2 regions of the Thioalkalivibrio sp. ALE22 genome follow, and region 2 is predicted to be linked to the other one. Evidence: predicted binding sites of a transcription regulator. Region 2 holds the regulator's gene; the other holds the start of a gene.
The links. Region 2 encodes FliA, which starts transcription of late flagellar genes. Its sites were predicted from a motif close to GCTAAAGTTNNNNNNNNNNCNGCCGATA; they were not measured.

Region 1: flgM (flagellar biosynthesis anti-sigma factor FlgM) is a predicted target of FliA. The motif match lies at 9,985-10,012, and genes of this name have one in related genera.

What each region holds. Positions count from the first base shown of each region.
Region 1 covers NZ_KB906506.1:59,037-70,316, forward strand. The annotation lists gene F793_RS0109015 (MBL fold metallo-hydrolase) at 1-432, shown strand, start outside; gene thrS (threonine--tRNA ligase) at 583-2,499, shown strand; gene infC (translation initiation factor IF-3) at 2,522-3,040, shown strand; gene rpmI (50S ribosomal protein L35) at 3,143-3,340, shown strand; gene rplT (50S ribosomal protein L20) at 3,361-3,720, shown strand; gene pheS (phenylalanine--tRNA ligase subunit alpha) at 3,864-4,892, shown strand; gene pheT (phenylalanine--tRNA ligase subunit beta) at 4,892-7,252, shown strand; gene F793_RS0109050 (integration host factor subunit alpha) at 7,257-7,556, shown strand; gene F793_RS0109055 (MerR family transcriptional regulator) at 7,540-7,896, shown strand; tRNA gene F793_RS0109060 (tRNA-Pro) at 8,184-8,260, shown strand; gene F793_RS0109065 (flagellar brake protein) at 8,333-9,049, opposite strand; gene F793_RS0109070 (flagella synthesis protein FlgN) at 9,133-9,618, opposite strand; gene flgM (flagellar biosynthesis anti-sigma factor FlgM) at 9,634-9,948, opposite strand; gene flgA (flagellar basal body P-ring formation chaperone FlgA) at 10,055-10,744, opposite strand; gene F793_RS0109085 (chemotaxis protein CheV) at 11,040-11,280, shown strand, end outside.
Region 2 covers NZ_KB906500.1:104,926-116,205, reverse strand. The annotation lists gene F793_RS0102230 (ParA family protein) at 1-112, opposite strand, end outside; gene motD (flagellar motor protein MotD) at 109-1,011, opposite strand; gene F793_RS0102220 (flagellar motor protein) at 1,019-1,762, opposite strand; gene F793_RS0102215 (chemotaxis response regulator protein-glutamate methylesterase) at 1,764-2,876, opposite strand; gene F793_RS0102210 (chemotaxis protein CheA) at 2,879-4,996, opposite strand; gene F793_RS0102205 (protein phosphatase CheZ) at 5,042-5,818, opposite strand; gene cheY (chemotaxis response regulator CheY) at 5,914-6,294, opposite strand; gene F793_RS0102195 (RNA polymerase sigma factor FliA) at 6,336-7,103, opposite strand; gene F793_RS0102190 (MinD/ParA family protein) at 7,100-7,924, opposite strand; partial or broken gene flhF (flagellar biosynthesis protein FlhF) at 8,093-9,200, opposite strand; gene flhA (flagellar biosynthesis protein FlhA) at 9,249-11,280, opposite strand, start outside.

The DNA of each region.
Region 1 (11,280 bases), on a different contig from region 2:
GGCGGCGTGGACTTCGAGCTGATCTATGCCGGGGATGCCCATTTCCCGGGTGACATCATGGTCCATCTGCCGGGCGAGGACGTCGTCTTTACCGGCGATATCGTCTATACCGAGCGCATGCTGGGGATTCATCCGTTCAGCAACCCGGTGGAAAAGCTGGAGGCCTTCCGGCACCTGGAGTCCATTGACCCGGAGATTGTGGTGCCGGGTCATGGCCGCGCGACGGATATGGCCGAGGCGCGCCAGGATACCGGTGATTACCTTGAGTTGCTGGTGCGCGAAGTGCGCGCGGGGATCGAAGACTGGGAATCCCTGAGCGAGGTGGTGGACCGACTCGCGGATCTGGAAGAGTTCAAGCATCTGCGTCATTACGATGACTGGCACCGCCCGAACGTGAACCGGACCTACCTGTTTATCGAAGGCAACATGTAAGTCGGCCTTCGGGAATCCCGGCAGCTGGCCGGGAAACCTGCCGACGGCGCGGGGCGTGTGATACGCTTCGCGCCGTTGTCGTTTCCGGCAATTCCAATCTTTTACACGCGACGTTCGACCCCGCGTATGGGTCGGCGAAGGAGCCTCGCAATGCCCGCAGTAACCCTCCCCGACGGCAGCCGCCGCGAGTTCGATCATCCGGTCACCGTGCTGGATGTGGCCAAGGACATCGGTCCGGGCCTCGCCAAGGCGACCCTGGCCGGCAAGGTGAATGGCCAGCTGGTCGATGCCCGCCACGAGATCGACGATGACGCCGAACTCGCGATCGTGACCGACCGCGACCCGGAGGGGGTGGAGATCATCCGGCATTCGACCGCGCACCTGATGGCGCAGGCGGTCAAGCAGCTCTTTCCCGAGGCCCAGGTCACCATCGGCCCGACCATCGAGAACGGCTTCTACTACGACTTTGCCTATGACCGCGGCTTCACGCCGGAGGATCTGGAGAAGATCGAGAAGCGGATGAAAGAGCTGGCCAAACAGGACCTGCCGGTGGAGCGCTCGCTGATGGATCGCGACGAGGCGGTGAAGTACTTCCGCGACATGGGCGAGGAGTACAAGGCCGAGATCATTGCCAGCATCCCGCAGGGCGAAAACATCTCGCTGTACAAGCAGGGCGACTTTGTCGATCTCTGCCGCGGCCCGCATATCCCTTCCACCGGCAAGCTGAAGGCCTTCAAGCTGACCAAGGTGGCCGGCGCCTACTGGCGCGGCGACTCCGACAACGAGATGCTGCAGCGCATCTACGGCACCGCCTGGCCGAACAAGGACCAGCTGAAGGAATACCTGGAACGCCTGAAAGAGGCCGAGCGCCGCGATCACCGCAAGATCGGCCAGGAGCTGGATCTCTTCTCGATCCAGGACGAGGCCGGTGGCGGCCTGGTGTTCTGGCACCCGAAGGGCGCGCGCATTCGCCGCGAGATCGAGAAGTACTGGTACGACATGCACGAGAAGGCGGGTTACGACTTCGTCGTGTCGCCGCACATCGCGAACCTCGAGCTGTGGAAGACCTCCGGCCACGCGGACTTCTACGCCGAGTCCATGTACGAGCCGATGGAGGATGAGCATCAGGCCTTCCAGCTCAAGCCGATGAACTGCCCGTTCCATGTGCTGATGTACAAGGACCGGTTGCACTCCTACCGCGACCTGCCGCTGCGCTGGGCGGAGATGGGCACGGTGTACCGCCGCGAGATGTCCGGTGCGCTGCACGGGCTGATGCGTGTGCGCGGTTTCACCCAGGACGACGCCCATATCTTCTGCCGCGAGGACCAGATCGAGGCCGAGGTGATGGCGGTGATCGACCTGACGCTGGAGGTCCTGCAGACCTTCGGCTTCGAGAAGTTCGACGTGAACCTCTCGACCAAGCCCGAGGACGCGGTCGGCTCCGACGCGATCTGGGAGCACGCGACCGCTTCGCTGCGCTCGGCGATCGAGAAGAAGGGGCTGAAGTATTCGGTGGACGAGGGCGGCGGTGCGTTCTACGGACCGAAGATCGACATCAAGATCCACGACGCGATCGGCCGCGAATGGCAGTGCTCCACGGTACAGCTGGACTTCAACCTGCCCGAGCGCTTCGACATGGAGTACGTGGCCGAGGACAACGAGCGCCGTCGCCCGATCATGATCCACCGCGCGCTGCTGGGGTCGGTGGAGCGCTTCTTCGGCGTGCTGATCGAGCACTACGCCGGGCACTTCCCGACCTGGCTGGCGCCGGTGCAGGCCGAGGTGCTGACCATTACCGAGCGCCAGGACGACTACGCCCGCGAGGTCACCAAGACGCTGCGGGACAAGGGTTTCCGGGTCGAGTCCGACTTGAGAAACGAGAAGATCGGCTTTAAGATTCGCGAGCACACGCTCAAGCGCGTGCCGTATCTGCTGGTCCTTGGAGACAAGGAAATGGAAAACGGGCAGGTCGCGGTACGCACGCGAAGCGGAGAAGACCTCGGCGTGATGAGTCTCGAGGCCTTCGGCGAGCGCCTCCGGGAGGAGGTCGCGAGTCGCCAACACTGAACCTTGAACTGGAGAGAAGGCTATTAGCGCAGCGAAAACGGTCCGCCTGAACGATCAGATCACCAGCCCGCAAATCCGACTGATCGACGCCGAGGGCGAGAATCGCGGCGTCTGCAGTACTGCAGAGGCCCTGGAAATGGCCGCGGAAAGCGGTCTGGACCTGGTCGAAATCTCGCCGAATGCCGAGCCGCCCGTGGCCCGGATCATGGACTACGGCAAGTACAAGTTCGAGCAGGCGAAGAAGGCGCAGGAAGCCAAGAAGAAGCAGAAGCAGATCCAGATCAAGGAAGTGAAGTTTCGTCCGGGTACGGACGAGGGCGACTACAACGTCAAGCTTCGCAACCTGCGCCGGTTCATCGAGGCCGGCGACAAGGGTAAGGTCACCATCCGCTTTCGCGGGCGCGAGATGCGCCACCAGGAACTCGGTGGCGAGCTGCTCGACAAGATCGAGCAGGACATGGCCGATATTGCGGTCGTGGAACAGCGCCCGAAGATGGAAGGGCGCCAGATGATCATGGTGCTGACTGGCAAGAAGAAGTAGGCCGGTCAGACAACAAGGGCGGCCGGGTCTCCGCATACCCGTATCGCCTTTTCACAAACGGCCGGCCCGAATCGGGTACGGCCCCAAATGCCGGAGAGAGTAATGCCGAAGATCAAGACCAATCGGGGTGCGGCCAAGCGCTTCACCCGTACCGGGTCGGGGAAGTTCAAGCGGTTCCAGTCGCACCGCAGCCACATCCTGACCAAGAAGCCTACCAAGCGTAAGCGTCACCTGCGCAGTCCGGCGATGGTGCACGAGTCGGATGCCCCGGCCGTGCGCAAGCTGCTGCCGTACCGTTGAACTGACCGAGGAATCGAGACATGCCACGAGTCAAGCGCGGTGTAACCGCTCACGCCCGTCACAAGAAGGTCCTGAAGCAGGCCAAGGGCTACTACGGCGCCCGGAAGAACGTCTTCCGCGTTGCCAACCAGGCCGTCATCAAGGCCGGCCAGTACGCCTACCGTGACCGTCGCCAGAAGAAGCGCCAGTTCCGGTCGCTGTGGATCGTCCGCATCAATGCGGCGGCCCGTCAGTTCGATCTCTCCTACAGCCGCCTGATGGCGGGTCTGAAGAAGGCCGAGATCGAGATCGACCGCAAGAGCCTGGCCGATCTGGCCGTGCACGACCTGACCGCCTTCGGCAAGATCGCCGAAAAGGCCAAGGCCGCACTGCCGGCCTGAGCAGGATCCTGCAGGATTACCCGCCGGGCATTGCCTGGCGGGTCCCGGAAAGGGGAGGGTCGACGCCCTCCCTTTTTTGTTTCGGGAACAGGGAACACCGGGACGGCGGGTAAGCCGTCGCCCATCATTTTCGGGGAACGCACGTGGAGCAACTGCAACAGCTCGTCGCCGAGGCGCGCGACCGCATCGAGGCGGCCACCGACCTGAAGGCGCTGGATGAGGTCCGGGTGCAGTACCTGGGCAAGAAGGGGTCGATTACCGCCCAGTTGAAGGAACTCGGCAAGCTGACGGCGGAGGAACGCCCCGCCGCGGGCCAGAAGGTGAACGAAGCCAAGGCCGAGGTCGCCGGTCTGATCGAGGCGCGCAAGGAAGCGCTGGCGCAGGCGGCCCTGGCGGATCAGCTGGCCAGCGAGCGGGTGGACGTGACGCTGCCGGGGCGCCGGCCGGGGCCGGGTGCCCTGCACCCGATCACGCAGACGCTTGAACGAATCGAGACCTTCTTTGCCGGTCTCGGGTTCCGCGTGGCCGAGGGACCGGAGGTGGAGGACGACTTCCACAACTTCGAGGCCCTGAATATCCCCGAGCATCACCCCGCGCGGGCGATGCACGACACGTTCTACTTCGACGCCCACCGGGTGCTGCGTACGCATACCTCGCCGGTGCAGATCCGGACCATGGAGCAGCAGAAGCCGCCGCTGCGGGTCATCGCGCCCGGGAGGGTGTATCGCTGTGATTCCGATCTGACCCACAGCCCGATGTTCCATCAGGTGGAAGGGCTGTGCGTGGATACGGATATCACCTTCGCGGATCTGCGCGGTGTGCTGAGCGCCTTCCTGCAGGCCTTTTTCGACCGTGATGATCTGGCCACCCGGTTTCGGCCCTCCTACTTCCCGTTCACCGAACCCTCGGCGGAGGTCGACATCCAGTGCGTGCACTGCGGCGGTGAGGGGTGTCGGGTGTGCAGCCATACCGGCTGGCTGGAGGTGATGGGCTGCGGGATGGTGCATCCGAACGTGCTGGGGCACGTCGGGATCGACGCCGAGCAGTACACGGGCTTTGCCTTCGGGCTGGGGGTGGAGCGCATGGCGATGTTGCGCCACGGCGTGAATGATCTCCGGCTGTTCTTCGACAACGATATCCGCTTTATCGGGCAATTCGGGCAGACAGGCTAATGCGTATCAGTGTGCAGTGGCTGCAGGAATGGCTGCAGATCGACGAAACCCCGGAGGCGCTGGGGCATCGCCTGACCATGGCAGGGCTGGAGCTGGACGCCCTGGAACCCGCGGCCCCGGATTTCAGCGGCGTGCGGGTGGGTCATGTCCTTTCGGTGGAGCCGCATCCGGATGCCGATCGCCTGCGCGTGTGCCGCGTCGCGGCTGGCGCGGCGGAGCCGCTGACCATCGTGTGCGGGGCGCCCAATGTGCACGAGGGCATGCGTGCGCCTGTGGCCGTGGTGGGGGCGGTTTTGCCCGGCGATTTCCGGATCAAGCGCTCGAAGCTGCGCGGGGTGGCCTCCGAGGGAATGCTCTGCTCGGCCCGCGAGCTGGGCCTGTCCGAGGATGCGGCGGGACTGATGGCGCTGCCATCGGACCTGGAGGCCGGCCTGGACCTGCGCGAGGCCCTCGGGCTGGACGACACCATCCTCGAGGTGGACCTGACCCCGAATCGGGCGGATTGCCTGGGGATGCGGGGTATTGCCCGCGAATGTTCGGCCTTGCTCGATCGCCCGCTGCACGCCCCGGACATGCCGGGCGTGCAGGTGGCCAGTGAAGCCCGTGTGGCCATTGAGGTCCGCGATGCGGAGGCCTGCCCGCTGTATGCGGCGCGGGTGCTGGAGGGGCTGGACGCGAAGGCTGCCACACCGGTCTGGATGACGGAACGCCTGCGGCGTGCCGGGGTGCGTCCGCTAAGCGCCATCGTGGATGTGACCAACTACGTCATGCTGGAGCTGGGCCAGCCCCTGCATGCCTTTGATGCCGGGCGCGCCGGTGAACGGATCATCGTGCGCCGCGGGGAAGGGGGTGAATCCCTGACCCTGCTGGGTGGGGAGCAGACGGTGAAACTGTCGCCCAGGGACGTGGTGATTGCTGGAGAGGATGGGCCGCTGGCGCTCGCCGGCGTGATGGGCGGGGCCGCCAGTGCGGTCGACGAGGCCACCACGCGGGTAATCCTCGAGTGCGCGCATTTCACCCCGCGTGCCCTGGCCGGCCGCGCCCGGGCCCACGGGTTGCACACCGATGCCTCGCACCGCTTCGAGCGCGGGGTCGATCCCACCCTGGTCCCCCGGGCCATGGAGCGCGCCACTGAGCTTCTTCTTGCGATCTGCGGAGGGCAGTGCGGCCCGGTCGAGCAGACCGGCGAGACGCCGGCTCCGCACCGGGAGAACGCGATCACCCTGCGCCCGGAGCGGGTCCAGCGCCTGCTGGGGGTCACACTCGATGCCGCCGAGATCGAACGCATCCTGCGGGCGCTGGACTGCGAGGTGGAGACGGTCGGTAACGGCTGGTCGGTGCGGGCGCCGCGCGCGCGGTTCGATCTGGAACGCGAAGAGGACCTGATCGAGGAGCTGGCGCGGGTGCACGGCTACGATGCCCTGCCGCAGACCCTGCCGACGCCCGTGGCGCCGGTGACCCCGGACAATGCCCTGCGGTCACTGCGCGACGGGCTCGCGCGCCGCGGGTTTCACGAGATCATCAGCTTCAGCTTTGTTGCGGCGGACACGGCCCGGGCGTTCTATCCGGACGTCGAACCCCTGGCCCTGGCCAATCCCATCTCGTCCGACCTGGCGGTGATGCGTCCCGGGCTGTGGCCGGGACTGGTGACTGCCGCAGCGTACAACCAGGCGCGCCAGCAACCGGATCTGCGGCTGTTCGAGCACGGTCTGCGGTTTGTTCCGGACGCCTCGGGTTTGCGCCAGGAGGCACGCCTGGCCGGTCTGCTCGGCGGCCGGGCGGCACCGGAGCACTGGGAAGGGGCCCCGAGGAAGATCGATTTCTTTGACGCGAAGGGGGTGGTGGAGACCCTCTGCGAGCGGGTCTCCGGGGAGCTGGGCTTCCGTATGGAACGGCACCCGGCGTTGCATGATGGTCAGTCAGCGCGCGTCCTGGTGGATGGCCAGGCGATTGGCTGGGTCGGGCGGTTGCACCCCTCCCTGTGCGAGCGATTCGACGTGGAGCCCGTCTACCTGTTCGACCTGGACGCGGTCGCCGTGGCCCGCGCGCCGGTGGCCCAGTTCAGCCCGCTGTCGCCCTATCCGTCGATCCGGCGCGATCTGGCGGTGGTGGTCGGCGAATCGGTTGCCGCCGGCGACGTGCTGGCGGCCATCCGGGAGCTGGACCTGGAGCTGGTGCAGGATGTCCGCCTGTTTGATCTGTACCAGGGCAAGGGCTTGAATCCGGACGAGAAGAGCCTGGCTTTGGGCTTGATTTTACGGGCTTTTGATCGCACCCTAGGCGAACAGGATGTGGCTGGCGTCACCGACGCGGTGATGCAGCATCTCCAGGCCCGGTTCAACGCAACCCTGAGACAATAAGGCGATGGCAGCTGTTACCAAGGCGGATCTTGCCGCCGTGCTAAACGAGGAACTGGGTCTCAACAAGCGGGAGGCCAAGGAATTCGTCGAGATGTTCTTCGAGGAAATGCGCCAGTCGCTGGAAGCAGGCGAGGGCGTAAAACTCTCGGGCTTCGGCAACTTCATCCTGCGCGACAAGAACCAGCGTCCGGGACGCAATCCGAAGACGGGCGAGGAGATCCCGGTATCCGCGCGACGTGTGGTTACCTTCCGCCCGGGGCAAAAACTGCGCGAGCGGGTAGAGAGCTATGCTGGAGGCGAGTAACCACCAGGAACTGCCCGCGATCCCGGGCAAGCGCTACTTCACGATCGGCGAGGTGGCGGAGCTGTGCCAGGTCAAGCCGCACGTGCTGCGCTACTGGGAGCAGGAATTCCCGATGCTGGCGCCGGTGAAGCGCCGCGGGAACCGCCGCTACTATCAGCGCCAGGACGTGATCCTGATCCGCCAGATCCGGGCTCTGCTGTACGAGGAGGGCTACACGATCAACGGGGCCCGCCAGAAGCTCTCCGGTGACGAGGCGAAGGGCGATCGCCAGCAGGCCCAGCAGATCATCCAGGACACCATCTCCGAGCTCGAGTCCGTACTGCGCACGCTCCGCGCCTGACCTTCCTTGTGCCCGCGTTCAGAAAGTCTTTTTGAACCACAGAGGGCACGAAGTTCACGAAGAAGGTCTTTCGGGTCTGGTCGCGGGTTAAAGGGCCGCATCCATTGCGGCGCATCCCGTCTCCGAATCCGCGAGCCATCGATGCCTTCCGTTTTCACGCGTTTCTCTGTGTCCTCCGTGCACTCTGTGGTGAACTAAACACTCGTGTGCCGTGATGGGCGCTCGGTTCGCTTTGACGGTGTTGGGTGCTTTCGTGACGGCGGGGAATCGGATATAGTTCGCGGCTTCGGGGCGTGGCGCAGTCTGGTAGCGCATCTGCATGGGGTGCAGAGGGTCGCAGGTTCAAATCCTGCCGTCCCGACCAAACGGGAAGCATGAAAAAGGCCGCTTGTAGCGGCCTTTTTTGTGTCTGACGTCCGAGTTTGTCCGGGCGGGTCTATTCCATCGAGCGGCGACGCGCCTCGCGCTGGTAATGCAGCAAGGCGAGGTTGGTCTGGCGCTCCAGCCACTGGGTCATCCCGACAATCTCGAAGCCGGCGTATTCGTAGCCCTCCCGCGTACTGCGCCGCCGGTTGGCCAGGCGCAGGTCGCCCGAGAGCCGCTCACTGACGTCGGGGAGCAGCAGATTGGTGAACGCGAGGGTGGTGCCGGTCTCCAGCGTGTCGAGCGTGGCCGTGGCCAGCTCGATGCACATGCCCTGGCCCGAGAGATCGACGAGCTCGCCGATGACCGGGTCCTTCCAGCCGGGCGCGCGCAGTTCGATCTGCGGGCGCTGGGCCATGGGGATGTGAACGCGGAAGGTTTCGCGGCGCTGGAGATGCTCCAGTGTTTCGGGGTAGGGGCAGGCGTACAGGGCGCCGCCTTCTTCATGTTCGATCCGGGCCACGGTGGTGGAGAAGCGTACGGCCACGCCGCGCAGCGCGGCGAATACCCGCAGGGGCATACCGGAGGTGACATGCTGGTGCGCGCGCGGCGGATTCAGTTCGTCGAGAAAGAGTTCCTTCGCGGCGGGGTCCAGCCGGACCAGGGCCGAAGTGTACAGCGGGCCGTCGGCGTCGAGCCGGACGCTGACCAGGGTGAGCTTGTGGTCCAGGTCCTTGAGAATGCCGGCGATCCGGTCCGGCTTGTCGACCGTGTAGTCGGTTTCGTCCATGCGTCCGTGACGTTAGCTGGGTGTGAGGACGCAAGGTACTGGTCGAGCATCCGAAATGCCAGCATCGGTGCGAATAAGCTGCATCAGGCTTGTGTGATACGGCGTCCGCCACGGGTGTTGGGGCGGGTGCGCCCGTAGGGGTCGTAGGTCGCCGCCGGGCCGGCCTCTTCGCCGCGCAGGATCTGCATGGAGAGCTCCACGCGCTGGCGATCGCGATCGATCAGGCGTGCGTTGCCCTGGTTGAGGGTGTTGCAGCGCTCGATGGACTGGCGCAGGGCCTGCCAGTGATCGTTGAGGACGGCACCGTCGTCCATGCGCGAGAGCAGGCGGGCCATGCCCTCGGGCGTGAATGACTCGCTCGCGGCCTCGGCGATAGCGCGCTGCTGGCGGGTCTCGGTCTCGAGGTCCTGCAGCAGCCCCTGCTTGGTCGCCACGACCTCCTGCAGGGTCTCCGGGGTGCGCGCCTCGACCGCGCGGGTCTCCTGGATCAGGGCCTCTTCCAGTTGGTGGGCCAGCCGGATCGAGGTTTCCAGGGAGCGCAGCAGGCGATGGCGCGTGTCGGTGTTCATCGGTGAGGTCCGTGATTAGCGCAGCAGGCGCTCGAGGTCGATCATGCGGTCGGCCAGCTGTTCGTTGTCCACCGGGTAGTTGCCGCTGGCGATCGCCTCGCGCAGCTCGGCCACACGCGCCGCGTCGAACGGGGCGTTCTCGCCGGCGCTGGCGGCCGAACTCATCGCCTGGGCGGCGCCGGTCAGGGTAAGCGAATCGTTACCGGTGGTCGCGGCGCTATCCGACCCTTGCGCACGGTTGGGCGCGCCGCTGGAGTCCTCGCGGCCCTTGACCGTGGAGCTCTGGCCGTCGGGGCGCAGACTGTTCGTGTTGAGGCCCTTGATATCCATTGTGCCGTCCTGTCGTTGTAACTGTGCTGCAAGTGTTTACGGCCGCGTGTGCTGAAACTGTAGCCCTGTGGCGGTGGTTTTTGTAACACCGATCACAGAGTCGGCATCAAAGTGTCACCCGGACGTGCCCGGAGGGCTGGATTTCGCCCTCGACCACGCGCCCGGACGAGGTGTTCTTGACCCGGATGCGGTCCCCGAGGCTGCCGTTTTCCAGGGCCTCGCCCTGCATGCGGATGGCGATCGAGCCGTTTTCGGCAAGGATCGTGACCCGCTGGCCGCGGCTGACGATCTCGCGCTGGGTGACGTGCTGTGTGCCGATGATCTGGCCCGGACGAATGCTGCGCCGGGTCTGCTGACCGATGAGGGCCGACTTGTCTTCATGATAACTGCCCGCGTGGCGTGACGTCTCGATGCGCTGGAAGCGCAGATCGCCGCTGGTCAGCGTGTGCTGGCGAGGGAGGTTGCGACTGGCCACCAGCACCTGAGCGTAACGTTCCACCGTGGCCGGGACATACAGCTGCCAGGTGACCGGGCCCGCACACTGAAGGTGGATCGCGGTATTGCCGTCGCGGCGGCCGCCGGGCGGGAAACGGGCGTTGAGTCCGTCATGGCAGTAGGCCAGCCGGAGCCGGTTGTCGAGCTGGCCGATCTCGATATTGATGTCGTCGCTATGTTCGGCGTCCAGCTCCTGCAACAGAAACTGTTCCGCGGCCGCGCGGATCTCCGCAACGGGGTGGATCTCGGCGTGGGCCGGCACGGAGAGCGCGAACCACGCCACGAGAGCCATGAGCCCCATGGGGATGCAGCGTGATGTACAGGTTGTATGTGGATGCATATGCCGGTCCTCGCCGCCCGAGGGAATACCCCGGGTCTGCCGCGTCCGTTCGCGGACCCGAAGCTATGCAGGTTTGATGCCAGTTGTCCGGGCGGTGCCCGACTCAAGGCCCGGCGTTCAATGCCGTTATCCCTGGGAAGCGGCGCCAGAAGGCGCATACAGGCGATTGCAAATGACAGCCCGGGGGTGCGCGGTGCACACTGAGCTCCCGGGAGCGGCTCGCGGCAGATGGGCGCGGGACAAGGAGAGCAGCACCATGAGTCAATTCATTGACGATGTGAACCAGCGAACGCAGCTGGTGGGTCAGAACCGGATGGAACTGCTGCTGTTCCACCTGGGTGGATCACAGACCTTCGGAATCAACGTGTTCAAGGTGCGCGAGGTGATCCCGTCGCCGCCGCTGCGCCAGATCCCGGGGTCGATGAGTGTGGTGCGCGGTGTGGCTACGCTGCGGGGCGGCACGGTGCCGATCATTGATCTGGCGCGCGCCATGGGCC
Region 2 (11,280 bases):
CATCCACCAGCAGCACACGCTGCTCCGGACCGGAGAGCAGGCCGCCCAGCGTTACGGTGGTCGTAGTCTTGCCCACCCCGCCCTTCTGGTTTGCCACCGCCCAGACCTTCATGGTGTGTCTCCATCCGTCGGGAGCGGCGCGGGCGGAAGATCCTCGCGCAGGCGCTCCGGTTCCTGCGCCCCCTCGGCGCGTGGCCGCGCCCCGGGCAAGACCACGATGGACACGCGCCGATTCTCGGCACGGCCCTCCGCCGTTTCGTTGCTGGCCACCGGTCGGTGTTCGCCATACCCCAGGGCCACCAGATTCTCGGGGTCCACACCCGTCTCCTCGAACACGCTGACGACGGCCGCGGCGCGTCCCGACGAGAGCTCCCAGTTGGAAGGATAGACCGCCGTCTGGATGGGGACGTTGTCGGTGTGCCCCTCCACGTGGACGCGCGACACCCGCGGGGCCAGGATACCCCCCACTTCCTGCAACAACGCATCGGCCTCCGGGTTCAGCGTCGCCGACCCGGAAGGGAACAGCAGGCGGCTGGTGATCTCGATCTCCAGCCAGTAGGCCTCCCGGGTCACGCGCAGGTCGCCCTGGTCGATCCACTGCGCCATGGCCTGCTCGATCTCCCGGGCGGTCTCCGCCAGTTCGTCGAGAAAGGCCTGCATGCCGGCGTCGTCGGGGCTGTCGTCCAGCATCCCGCTCAAGGCCATGTCGATGGGCTGCGGACCGTCCTCCACCAGCCCCGGCTGGACCTCGATCGGCACCAGTGCGCGCAGATCCTGCGGGGAGCGCTCGCGTGCCACGGTGGGATCCCCCACCTGTATGGGCTCCGCCTGCATCGGCGCCCGGAAGGCATCCACCAGGGACTCCGACAGCACGCGATACTTGCCATCATCCACCGACGAGATCGCGTACATCACGACGAAGAACGCAAGTAACAGAGTGACCAGGTCCCCGTAAGGAATGGCCCATGCTTCGTGATTCTGATGTTCCTCCGCCCGCTTGCGTCGCGCCATGGTGACCTCACTCGTGGATGAAGCCACTCAGCTTGCTTTCGATATTTCGCGGGTTCTCGCCCTCGGCGATCGCGATCAGACCTTCCATCAGCATTTGCTGGTGTTGCGAGCGGTTCTGAATAATCGACTTTAACTTGTTGGCCAGCGGAAGGAACAGCAGGTTGGCCGAGGCGATCCCGTAGATGGTCGCCACGAAGGCCGCCGCGATCCCCGCCCCCAGCTTGCTTGGATCCGCCAGGTTCTGCATCACCGCCATCAGGCCCATGACCGCCCCCACGATACCCAGGGTCGGCGCATAGATGCCCATGCTCTCGAACACCTTCGCACCCTGCATGTCGAAGTGCTCGCGGTTGTCGAGGTCGGCCTCGAGGATCTGGCGGATGGTCTGCGGCTCGCTGCCGTCGACCAGCAGTTGCAGCCCCTTGCGAGCGAAGCCGTCGCTCTCCTCGTCGGCGAGGGTCTCCAGCCCGAGCAGGCCTTCCTTGCGCGCCACATGCGACCATTCCACGATCTGCTCGACCATGGCCCGGTTGTCGATCTTCGGCGGCTTGAAGGCCCACGGCAGGATCCGCATCCCGTGCATGAACACCGTCAGGCGCGCCTGCACCAGGGTCGCCCCCAGCGTCCCCAGCACCACGATCACGAACGCCGCAGCATTCCACAGTGCGCCCAGGCCGCTGCCCTTGGCAATGCTGCCTCCGAGCACGGCCACCAGCCCCAGCGTCACCCCGATGAGGCTCAGGATATCCATGTCAGCAGAACCCCTTGACCAGCGCGGGACCGATCTCGGGCAGCGGATAGACGTGATCGGACAAACCGGCCTCTGCCACCGCCGCCGGCATCCCGTAGACCACGCACGTCGCCGCGTCCTGCGACCAGACCTGCGCCCCGGCCCCTTTCAGCGCCCGCGCACCCTCGCGCCCGTCCGCACCCATCCCGGTCAGCACGACCGCGAGGACCTGTCCGCGCAGCGCATCCACGGCGGAGCTGAATGCGGCGTCCACGCTTGGCTTGTAGATCGTGCCCAGCGGGCTCTCCGCGATGCGCACATGGGTCTGGCTGCCCCGTTCCAGAGTCAGCTGCATGCCCCCGGGGGCCAGCAGGGCCACGCCCGGCTTCAGGGCATCGCCGTCCTTCGCCTGGCGCACCTCGATGTTGCACATCGCGTTCAGCCGGTCGGCAAAGGCCGGCGTGAAGCTGGCCGGCATGTGCTGGACCAGCACAATCGGCAACGGGAAACTGGCTGGTAGCGGTTTCAGCACCTCCTGCAGGGCGACCGGCCCCCCCGTGGAAGTCCCGATCAGGACCGCCCGCAGTTGCCGCAGGGGTGTTGGCGGCCGGGTGCGCGCGACCGGCGGCTGTTGCTTGGCAGCGTCTGCGGCCTGACGGTCGGCCTCTTCCCGCCGCGCGGTCGGCCGCGACTCGCGGGCCGGTGTGCTGGTGCCCGGCGCGCTGGCCGAGCGCGCGCGGCTGCGCGACAGCGAACGCACCCGGCGGCGCAGCAGCATGCGGGCGCTGTCCTCGTCGCCCGCCATGTCGCTGAACCGCTTGGGGAGGAAGTCCACCGCCCCGGCCTCCAGCGCATCCAGGGTGGCCTGGGCGCCTTCGGTAGTCAGGCTGGAGAACATCAGGATCGGCCGCGGACTCTCGGCCATGATCTTGCGTACCGCGGTGATGCCGTCCATGACTGGCATCTCGATATCCATGGTCACGACATCGGGGTCGAGCTCGCGCACCTTTGCGATCGCCTGCTCGCCGTTCTCGGCCGAGCCGACCACCTCGATGCCCGAGTCGGAATCCAGAATCTCCGCAATGCGTCGACGAAAGAACCCGGAGTCGTCGACGACCAGAACCCTGATCGGCATCCTCAGCCCTCGCTCGTGCGCGATGCGCGGCGGGGACGGCCGGACATCTGCAGTTGCCGCATCAGGATGGTCACCAGATCCGAGACATCCAGGATCAACGCGATCCCGCCATCCCCGGTAATCGTGGCACCCGCCAGGCCCTTCACGCCCTGCAGATTCTGCCCAAGGGGCTTGATGACCACCTCTTCCTGACCGACCAGATCATCCACCACCAGACCTACCTTGCGATCGGCGGTATGCACCACGACCACATGGGCGTCCTTGCGCGGCTCGGGCTCGTGGCCCGGCTTCAGCCAGCGCTTGAGGTAGTGAATCGGCAGTGCCTGCTTGCGCACGATGATGACCTCCTGGTCATCCACGTAATGCGTCTTCGTGAGGTCCAGATCCAGGATCTCGGACACCGACGCCAGCGGGATGGCGAAGCGCCGGCCGTCCAGGATCACCATCAGCGCGGGCAGGATCGCCAGCGTCAGGGGCAGCTTGACCCGCAGCGTGGTGCCCACGCCCACCTCGGAGTCGATTTCGATGGTGCCGTTGAGCTGCGAGATCTTGGTCTTGACCACGTCCATCCCGACCCCGCGGCCGGAGACGTCGGAGATCTCGGTCTTGGTCGAGAAGCCGGCCATGAAGATCACGTTGAAGGCCTCGCGATCGGTCATGCGCTCGGCCATGGCCGGTTCCATCAGGCCTTTCTCCATGGCCTTGCGCCGCAGGGCCTGCGGGTCCATGCCGCCGCCGTCGTCCTTGATCAGCAGCGCGATGTGATCGCCTTCCTGGGCGGCCCCCAGCACTACGGTCCCCTTGCGCGGCTTGCCCGCCGCCTCGCGTACCTCGGGGGTCTCGATGCCGTGGTCCACGGCATTCCGGACCAGGTGCACCAGCGGATCCGACAGGGCCTCGACCAGGTTCTTGTCGAGGTCGGTGTCCTCGCCGAAGATCTCCAGCTCGATCTCCTTGCCCAGATTGCGGGAGAGATCGCGGATCACGCGCGGGAAGCGGTTGAAGACCTTCTTCACCGGCTGCATGCGGGTCTTCATCACCGAGGTCTGCAGATCCGAGGTCACCAGGGCCAGGGAGCTGATCGCCTTGCCCAGCTCGTCATCGACATGCTGCGAGCGCAGCATGCTCAGCCGGTTGCGCACCAGTACCAGCTCGCCCACCAGATTCATGATCTCGTCCAGGCGCTCGGTGTCGACGCGCACGGAAGTCTCGCCCTGCGGGGCCGCCCGGCCGCCCCCCTCGGCACCCCCGCCACCGGCACGCGCGCCACCTCCGCCCTGGCCTCCCGCAGGGGTATCGGCAGGCGCGGCGGCCTTCTCCGGTTCGGCCGGTTCGGGCTTCGCCGACGGGGCTTCCGCAGGTTCGTCGCCCGCGGGGCTGGGGACCGCCCCGGTAGCGGCCGGCCCGGCGCCCTTGGCCTGCAACTCGTCCAGCAGGTTCTCGAATTCGTCGTCTGTGATCAGGTCGCCGGAGCCACCCTCACCCTCCGCAGCCGGTTCTTCTCCGGCCGCATCGCCCGCGGTGGAGTCCGTCTCCACCGGCTTCGGCGGCTGATCGCCGTGCAGGCTGTCGAGCAGGGCCTCGAATTCGTCGTCGGTGATCTCGTCACCGGCACCGACCATCGCGTCGCCATCCGCCGCCGGTTCCGCATCCGTATCCGCTTGCGGTTCGGGTTCTGGCTCCGGCTCGGGTTCCGGGGGTGGCGGCGCGGCGGGCTCCGCCGCCACGTCCTCGTTGTTCGCCATGCGCCGGAGGTTTTCCACCAGATCGGCCTCGGCGGGTGTGGGATCCACGCCGGAGCGCAGGTCCCCGAACATTACGTTCAGGGTGTCCAGCACCCGCAGCATGGTGTCCATCAGGTGACTGTCCGCCCGCCGCTCACCGTTACGCAGCAGGTTGAAGACGTCCTCCGCGTGATGGCACACGGTCACCAGGGGATCCAGGCTCAGGAAGCCGGCTCCACCCTTGATGGTATGGAAGCTACGAAAGACCGCATTCAGCAGATCCCGGTCATCGGGATTCTGTTCCAGGTCGATGAGTTGCTCGTTGAGCCCCTCCAGCAGTTCCCCGGCCTCGATCAGGAAGTCCTGAAGGATTTCGTCATTGGGGTCGATGGCCATTCAGTCTCTCCGGTCGCGTGGCGCCATTCGCATGAGGGGAACTGCCTAGAAGCCCAGGCTCGATAGCAGATCGTCCACCTCGTCCTGTCCTTGAACGACATCCGCGGCGGAATCTTGAGTCTTGGGCACGCTGGGACCGTGACCCTTGCGGTCCGCCTCGCGCTCCTCCTCGCGTTGTTCAAGCGACGCCTCGGCCGCCTCGACCTGCTCCATGCGCCCGCTGGAGAGCCGGATCAGGGACACCAGGTTCTCTTCCAGGTCGGTCACCAGCTGGATCACGCGGCGAATCACCTGGCCGGTAATGTCCTGATAGCTCTGTGCCATCAGCACCTCGGAGAGCAGCCGGCGCAGCTCCTCGGTGTCTTCCCCCGCCTGCGCGAAGAACGTGTCGAGCTCGCGGGCAAAGTCCCGGAACTCCTCCACCGAGAGCTGGCGGTTGCGAAAGCGCGTCCACTTCGCCGTCAGGTCGGCCGCCTGCTGGCTGAACGACTCCGCGATCGGCAGGCTCGACTCGATGGCATTCATGGTGTCGTGGGCCGCCTGTTCGGTCATCGTGACCACGTAATTCAGGCGTTCCTTTGCGTCCGGGATCTCCGCCTGGGTCAGTTCGACCAGACGCGAATCGCCGCGGAAGCTTTGCAGGGCCTCGTGAAGATCACGGGTCAGCTTGCCCAGCTCGTCGAAGAGTTCGCGGTCATAGGGGCGCGCCAGATCCTGCACCAGCGCCCGGGCGCCCGTGTCGTCGCCCGCCTCCAGCGTCTTGACCAACTGCCGCGCAAGCTCCAGCTGATCGTCGCGTGGTGGGTGTTCCTGTTCAGTCATGAGAAGCCTCTTGCGGGTACGGCGCGGAAGGTTTCGGACGACGCCCGCGGCGGTCGGTGCCACGGGCGTCGGGCATATCGGTCACAGGCCCATGATTATCCCTGTGCTTCAATGCGTTCGAAGATCTTGTCGATCTTTTCCTTCAGCGTCTCGGCGGTGAACGGCTTGACCACGTAGCCGTTCACGCCCGCCTCGGCCGCCTCGACGATCTGGTCGCGCTTGGCCTCCGCCGTCACCATCAGCACCGGCATGGACTTGAGGTTCGGGTCGGCGCGCACGGCCTTCAGCAAGTCGATCCCCGGCATGTTGGGCATGTTCCAGTCGGTGATCAGAAAGTCGAAATCGCCGTTCTGCAGCATCGGCAGCGCAGTGCTGCCGTCGTCGGCTTCCTGGGTATTGTTGAAGCCAAGATCACGCAACAGGTTCTTGATAATGCGCCGCATCGTGGAAAAGTCGTCCACGATGAGAATCTTCATTCCCTTGTCCACACGTCACTCCGGGATTCGTAGGGTGGGTTTTAGAATAACTGCAAAGCCGTACCGTCTTCGAGCCACGAACCCAGGCGGGCACGCAGTCGAATGGTGGCCTGACTTCGGATCTGGCTGACGCGCGACTCGGTCACGCCCAGCACGGCACCGATCTCGCGCAGGTTGAGCTCTTCGATGTAGTAGAGCGACAGCACCAGCCGCTCGCGTTCGGGGAGGTCGCCGAGGGCTTCGGCCAGTTCCTGACGGAACTCACCGGCCTCGAGGGTGCGGGCCGGCGACACCTCCTGCCCTTCGATCACGCGATCAGCCCCGTCGTCACCCCCGCCGAGGTCGTCCAAAGCGAACAGGTGGGCCCCGGCGTGATCCTGCAGCATCTCGTAGTACTGGTCGATCGGCACGTCCAGCTCGGCGGCGACCTCGCTGCCACGCGCCGCCCGCCCCTCGCGCGCCTCGACGGTCTGGATCGCCGCGGCAATACGCCGACTGTTGCGGTGCACCGAACGCGGTGTCCAGTCACTGCGGCGCAGCTCGTCGATCATCGCGCCACGGATGCGGATGCCGGCGTAGGTGGCAAAGGTCGCGCCCTGGCCGCCCTCGAACTGGCGCGCCGCCTCGAGCAGCCCGATCATGCCCGCCTGAATCAGATCATCCACCTGCACCGAGGCGGGGAGCCGCGCCATCAGGTGATGGGCGATGCGGTGGACCAGCTCGACGTGATCGGCAATCAGCTGTTCGTGTCCGCCGCTGGCCGCGGAGGTCGCCTGATAGCCGGAAAGTCGATTACGCGTCGTCATCATGCGCTCTGCAGCATCCGTTCCACGAAAAACCCGACGCCACCGTGGTCACCGCCCCCCACCGGCCAGCGGTCCACGGTCCGTGCCAGTTCGGCAAAGGCCTTCCCCGCCGGGCTCCCGGGGTACTGCTGTACCACTGGCGCGCGTTTCTGCACCGCCTTTCGCAGGTGATCGTCCATCGGAATATAGCCGGCCAGGTCGAGCACCACCTCCGGCAGGTAGTTGCCGCAGACGGTATTGAGCTTCTGCATCAGTCGCTCGGCGCCTTCGCGGCCGTCGACCATGTTCGTCACCATGCGGAAGCGACGCAGGCCATGATCGCGGTGCAGGACCTTGATCAGGGCATAGGCGTCGGTAATCGAGGCGGGCTCGTCGCAGACCACCACCAGGGTCTCCTGGACCGCGCGGCAGAACGACGTCACGGATTCCTGCAGGCCGGCCGCGGTGTCCACGATCAGCACATCCAGGGGTTTGCGATAGGCGCTGAAGGCATGGATCAGACCGGCATGCTCGGCCGGCGTCAGGTTGGCCATCGCCGCGATCCCCGAAGCCGATGGCACCACCTTCACCCCGTCCGGCCCCTGGACGAGCACGTCCTCCAGGCTGTCCACGTCCCCGGTCACCAGGTCGTGCAGCGTGCGCTCGGGACGCATCCCCAACAGCAGGTCCACGTTGGCCAGGCCCAGATCGGCGTCGAACAGCATGACCTCGCGCCCGAGCCGGGCCAAGCCCACCGACAGGTTCACCGATACGTTGGTCTTGCCCACCCCGCCCTTGCCCGAGGCAACCGCGATGACCTTCAACGGCTTGTTAGTGCGTGGCATAGCGCCCCTTCCCGACCGGTTGAATCAGTTCCAGCGTGGCGGGCTCCGCCGCCCGTGCCGGACGTGCCTGGGCGCGCGCGCGTCGCGGCGGTTCCATCTCCGCCAGGCGCTCGGCCGCCCAGGTCTCGCGGGCATTGGCCGCTGCCCCGGCCCCATCGGCGGCATCGTCCAGGGCCAGTCGGGTCAGATAACCGGTATCGACCCGGTGAAAGTCCTCGGCAAAACGCTGGCCATCGCTGACGAACCCCAGCCCCAGGTGCTGATCGAGCAGTACGGACAGGACCTCGCCCAGCTCCTCGGCCTCGTCCAGCTTGGTCAGCACCAGCGCCGAGGGCTCCGCCTTGCGAAATGCCTCCAGCACCCGCCGCAATGCGCTGCCCTGGGTCGTCGCCGACACCACCAGCCAGCTCTCGGCCCGGATGTCCGGCGGAAGGTGCGCGAACAGGGATTCGTCCTCCACTGCCCGCGGGGCCTGTCCCGCCGTATCCACCAGGATCAGGTGCCCATCCTCCACGCGGCGCGCCAGTTCGCGCAACTCTCTCGCGTTCTGCAGCACACGCACCGAGATCCCCGCCATCTGGGCGAAGGCCTGCAACTGGCGCGTGGCCCCGATGCGCTGGCTGTCCAGGGTCACCAGCGTAACCGAATCCGGGCCCATGCGGCGGATCTGGCGCAGCGCGATGCGGGCCAGCGTGGTGGTCTTGCCAACGCCGGTAGGCCCGACCAGTGCCAGCAGGCCGCCCTCGTCCAGGATGTCCGGCCGGTGGGTGGCAATCGCGCCCGACAACCGTGCCCGCAGGCGTTCCCAGGCCTGTTCCGGCGAGCTGTCATCGAGAATGCTTCCGGCCAGGCTGCGCGCCAGGGATTCGCTGAACCCGCGGTCGATCAGGCGCGCCTTGCATTCCGCCGCCAGCGGGTGGCGGGCCGCCCAGCGCGCCTCTTCGCTCTCCGCATACTGGCGCGTCATCAGGCTGCGCAGGTCGCGCAGCTCCTGCCGCATGGCGGTCAGCTCCGGGTCGGCCGGCCACGACGCCGCGGCCTGACCGGCGCCGCGCTCGCGGGCCGGCCGGGCGGTTGTGCTCGCTTCGCGGCTCGTCGCGGGCGCGTCCTGCGCGGCTACCGGCTCCGACGCTGCGCCGTCCTCCAGCGCCGCGACCACCTCCAGCCAGCCGTCGACCCGGCGACTGGACAGGATGACCGCGTCCTCGCCCTGCTGCTCGCGCACCTGGCGCATCGCGTCACGCATGTCCCGGGCCCGATATCGTCTGACGTTCATGCTTTTTCTCCTGCGCCGCTCGCGCGGCGGAACCCTTCATCGTGTCGTTCAGGCGGACTGCTTCTGCGACTCTTCCTGGCCGACCGTGGCGACCACCCGAATCCGGCGGTTGTCCGGAATCTCGGTAAAGGCCAGCACGGTCAGACTGCGGACCGCGCCGCGCAGCCACCCGGCGATCCAGGAGCGGATCTCCGGTGCCACCACCAGGACCGCCGGCTGTCCGGCCGTCTCCTGGCGGCGGGCCGCATCGGCCACCGAGCGCTGCAGCCGCTCCGCCAGCCCGGGCTCCAGTCCAACCGTGCCGCCCGAGCTCCCCTGCAGGGACTTATGCAAGAGCTGTTCCAACGACGGATCCAGCGCGATCAGGGGCAGCTCGTCCTCCGGCCCCACCAGGTCCTGCACGATCGAGCGCGCCAGGGCCACCCGCACCGCCGCGGTCAAAGTGCCGGGATCCTGACTCTTGACCCCCTCGTCTGCCAGGGTTTCGGCGATCGTGCGCAGGTCGCGGATCGAGACCTGCTCGGCCAGCAGGTTCTGCAGCACCTTCAGCACGATGGACAGGGACAGCGTCTTGGGCACCAGGTTTTCCACCAGCTTCGGCGAATGGCGCGCCAGCTGGTCCAGCAGGTGCTGCGCCTCCTCGTGGCCGATCAGGCGATGCGCGTTCTCGCGGAACACCTGTGACAGATGGGTCGCGATCACCGTGGCGCAGTCGACCACGGTATAGCCGGCACCCTGGGCCTGGTCGCGGTCCGCCGGGTCGATCCACAGCGCATCCAGATTGAACGTCGGGTCCTTGGTCGGCGTGCCCGGCACCGTCCCGAACACCTCGCCCGGATTGATCGCCAGTTCGCGCTCGGGGAAGACCTCGGCCTCGGCCACGGTCACGCCCAGCAGGCTGATGCGGTAGGCATTCGGGCTCAGTTCGAGGTTGTCGCGGATATGCACCGGCTGCAGCAGGAATCCCAGCTCCTGCGAGAGCTTGCGCCGCACGCCCTTGATCCGGCCCATCAGCTGGCCGTCCTGGGTGCGATCCACCAGCGGGATCAGGCGATAGCCCACCTCCAGCGACACCAGATCCACCGGCGGCACGTCTTCCCAGGTCAGGTCGCGATCCTCGGACCGGGCCCCGCCCTCGTCTTCCTGCGGGATGCGCTCCACCTCCACCTCGGCCTCGCGGGCCTGGCGCTTGAGCAGGTACGCTCCGCCGAAGATCAGCGCGGCCAGGCCCAGGAACACGGCATTGGGCATGCCCGGCACGATCCCCAGTGCGGCGATCACACCCCCGGCCACGTACAGCACGCGCGGGTTGGAGAACATCTGGCCGAAGACCTGCTGCCCCATGTCCTGGCTGCTGGTCACGCGGGTCACGATGATCGCGGTCGCGGAGGACAGCACCAGCGACGGGATCTGCGCGACCAGACCATCGCCGATGGTCAGTAGCACGTAATTGGTCGCGGCATCGCCGATCGTCATGCCGTGCTGGACGGCCCCGATGGTCAGGCCGCCGATGATGTTCACGAACAGGATCAGGATGCCGGCGATCGCGTCACCGCGAACAAACTTTGAGGCCCCGTCCATGGAGCCATAGAAGTCCGCCTCGCTGGCGATCTCCTCGCGGCGCTTGCGCGCCTCTTCCTGGGTCAGGATGCCCGCGTTCAGGTCGGCGTCGATCGCCATCTGCTTGCCGGGCATGGAATCCAGGGTGAAGCGGGCGCTGACCTCGGAGACTCGCCCCGCGCCCTTGGTCACCACCACGAAGTTGATGATGATCAGGATGGCGAACACCACCAGGCCGACGGTGTAGTTGCCGCCCACCACGAAGTCGCCGAAGGCCTGGATCACCTTGCCCGCCGCGTCGGTCCCGGTATGGCCTTCCAGCAGGATCACCCGCGTAGACGCGATGTTCAGCGCCAGGCGCAGCAGCGTGGCGACCAGCAACACGGTCGGGAACACGGCGAATTCCAGCGGCCGCGGCGTATACACCGCAACCATGATGACCACCAGCGACAGCGCGATATTGAAGGTGAACAGCACGTCCAGCGCCAGCGGCGGGAGCGGCAGCACCATCATCGACAGC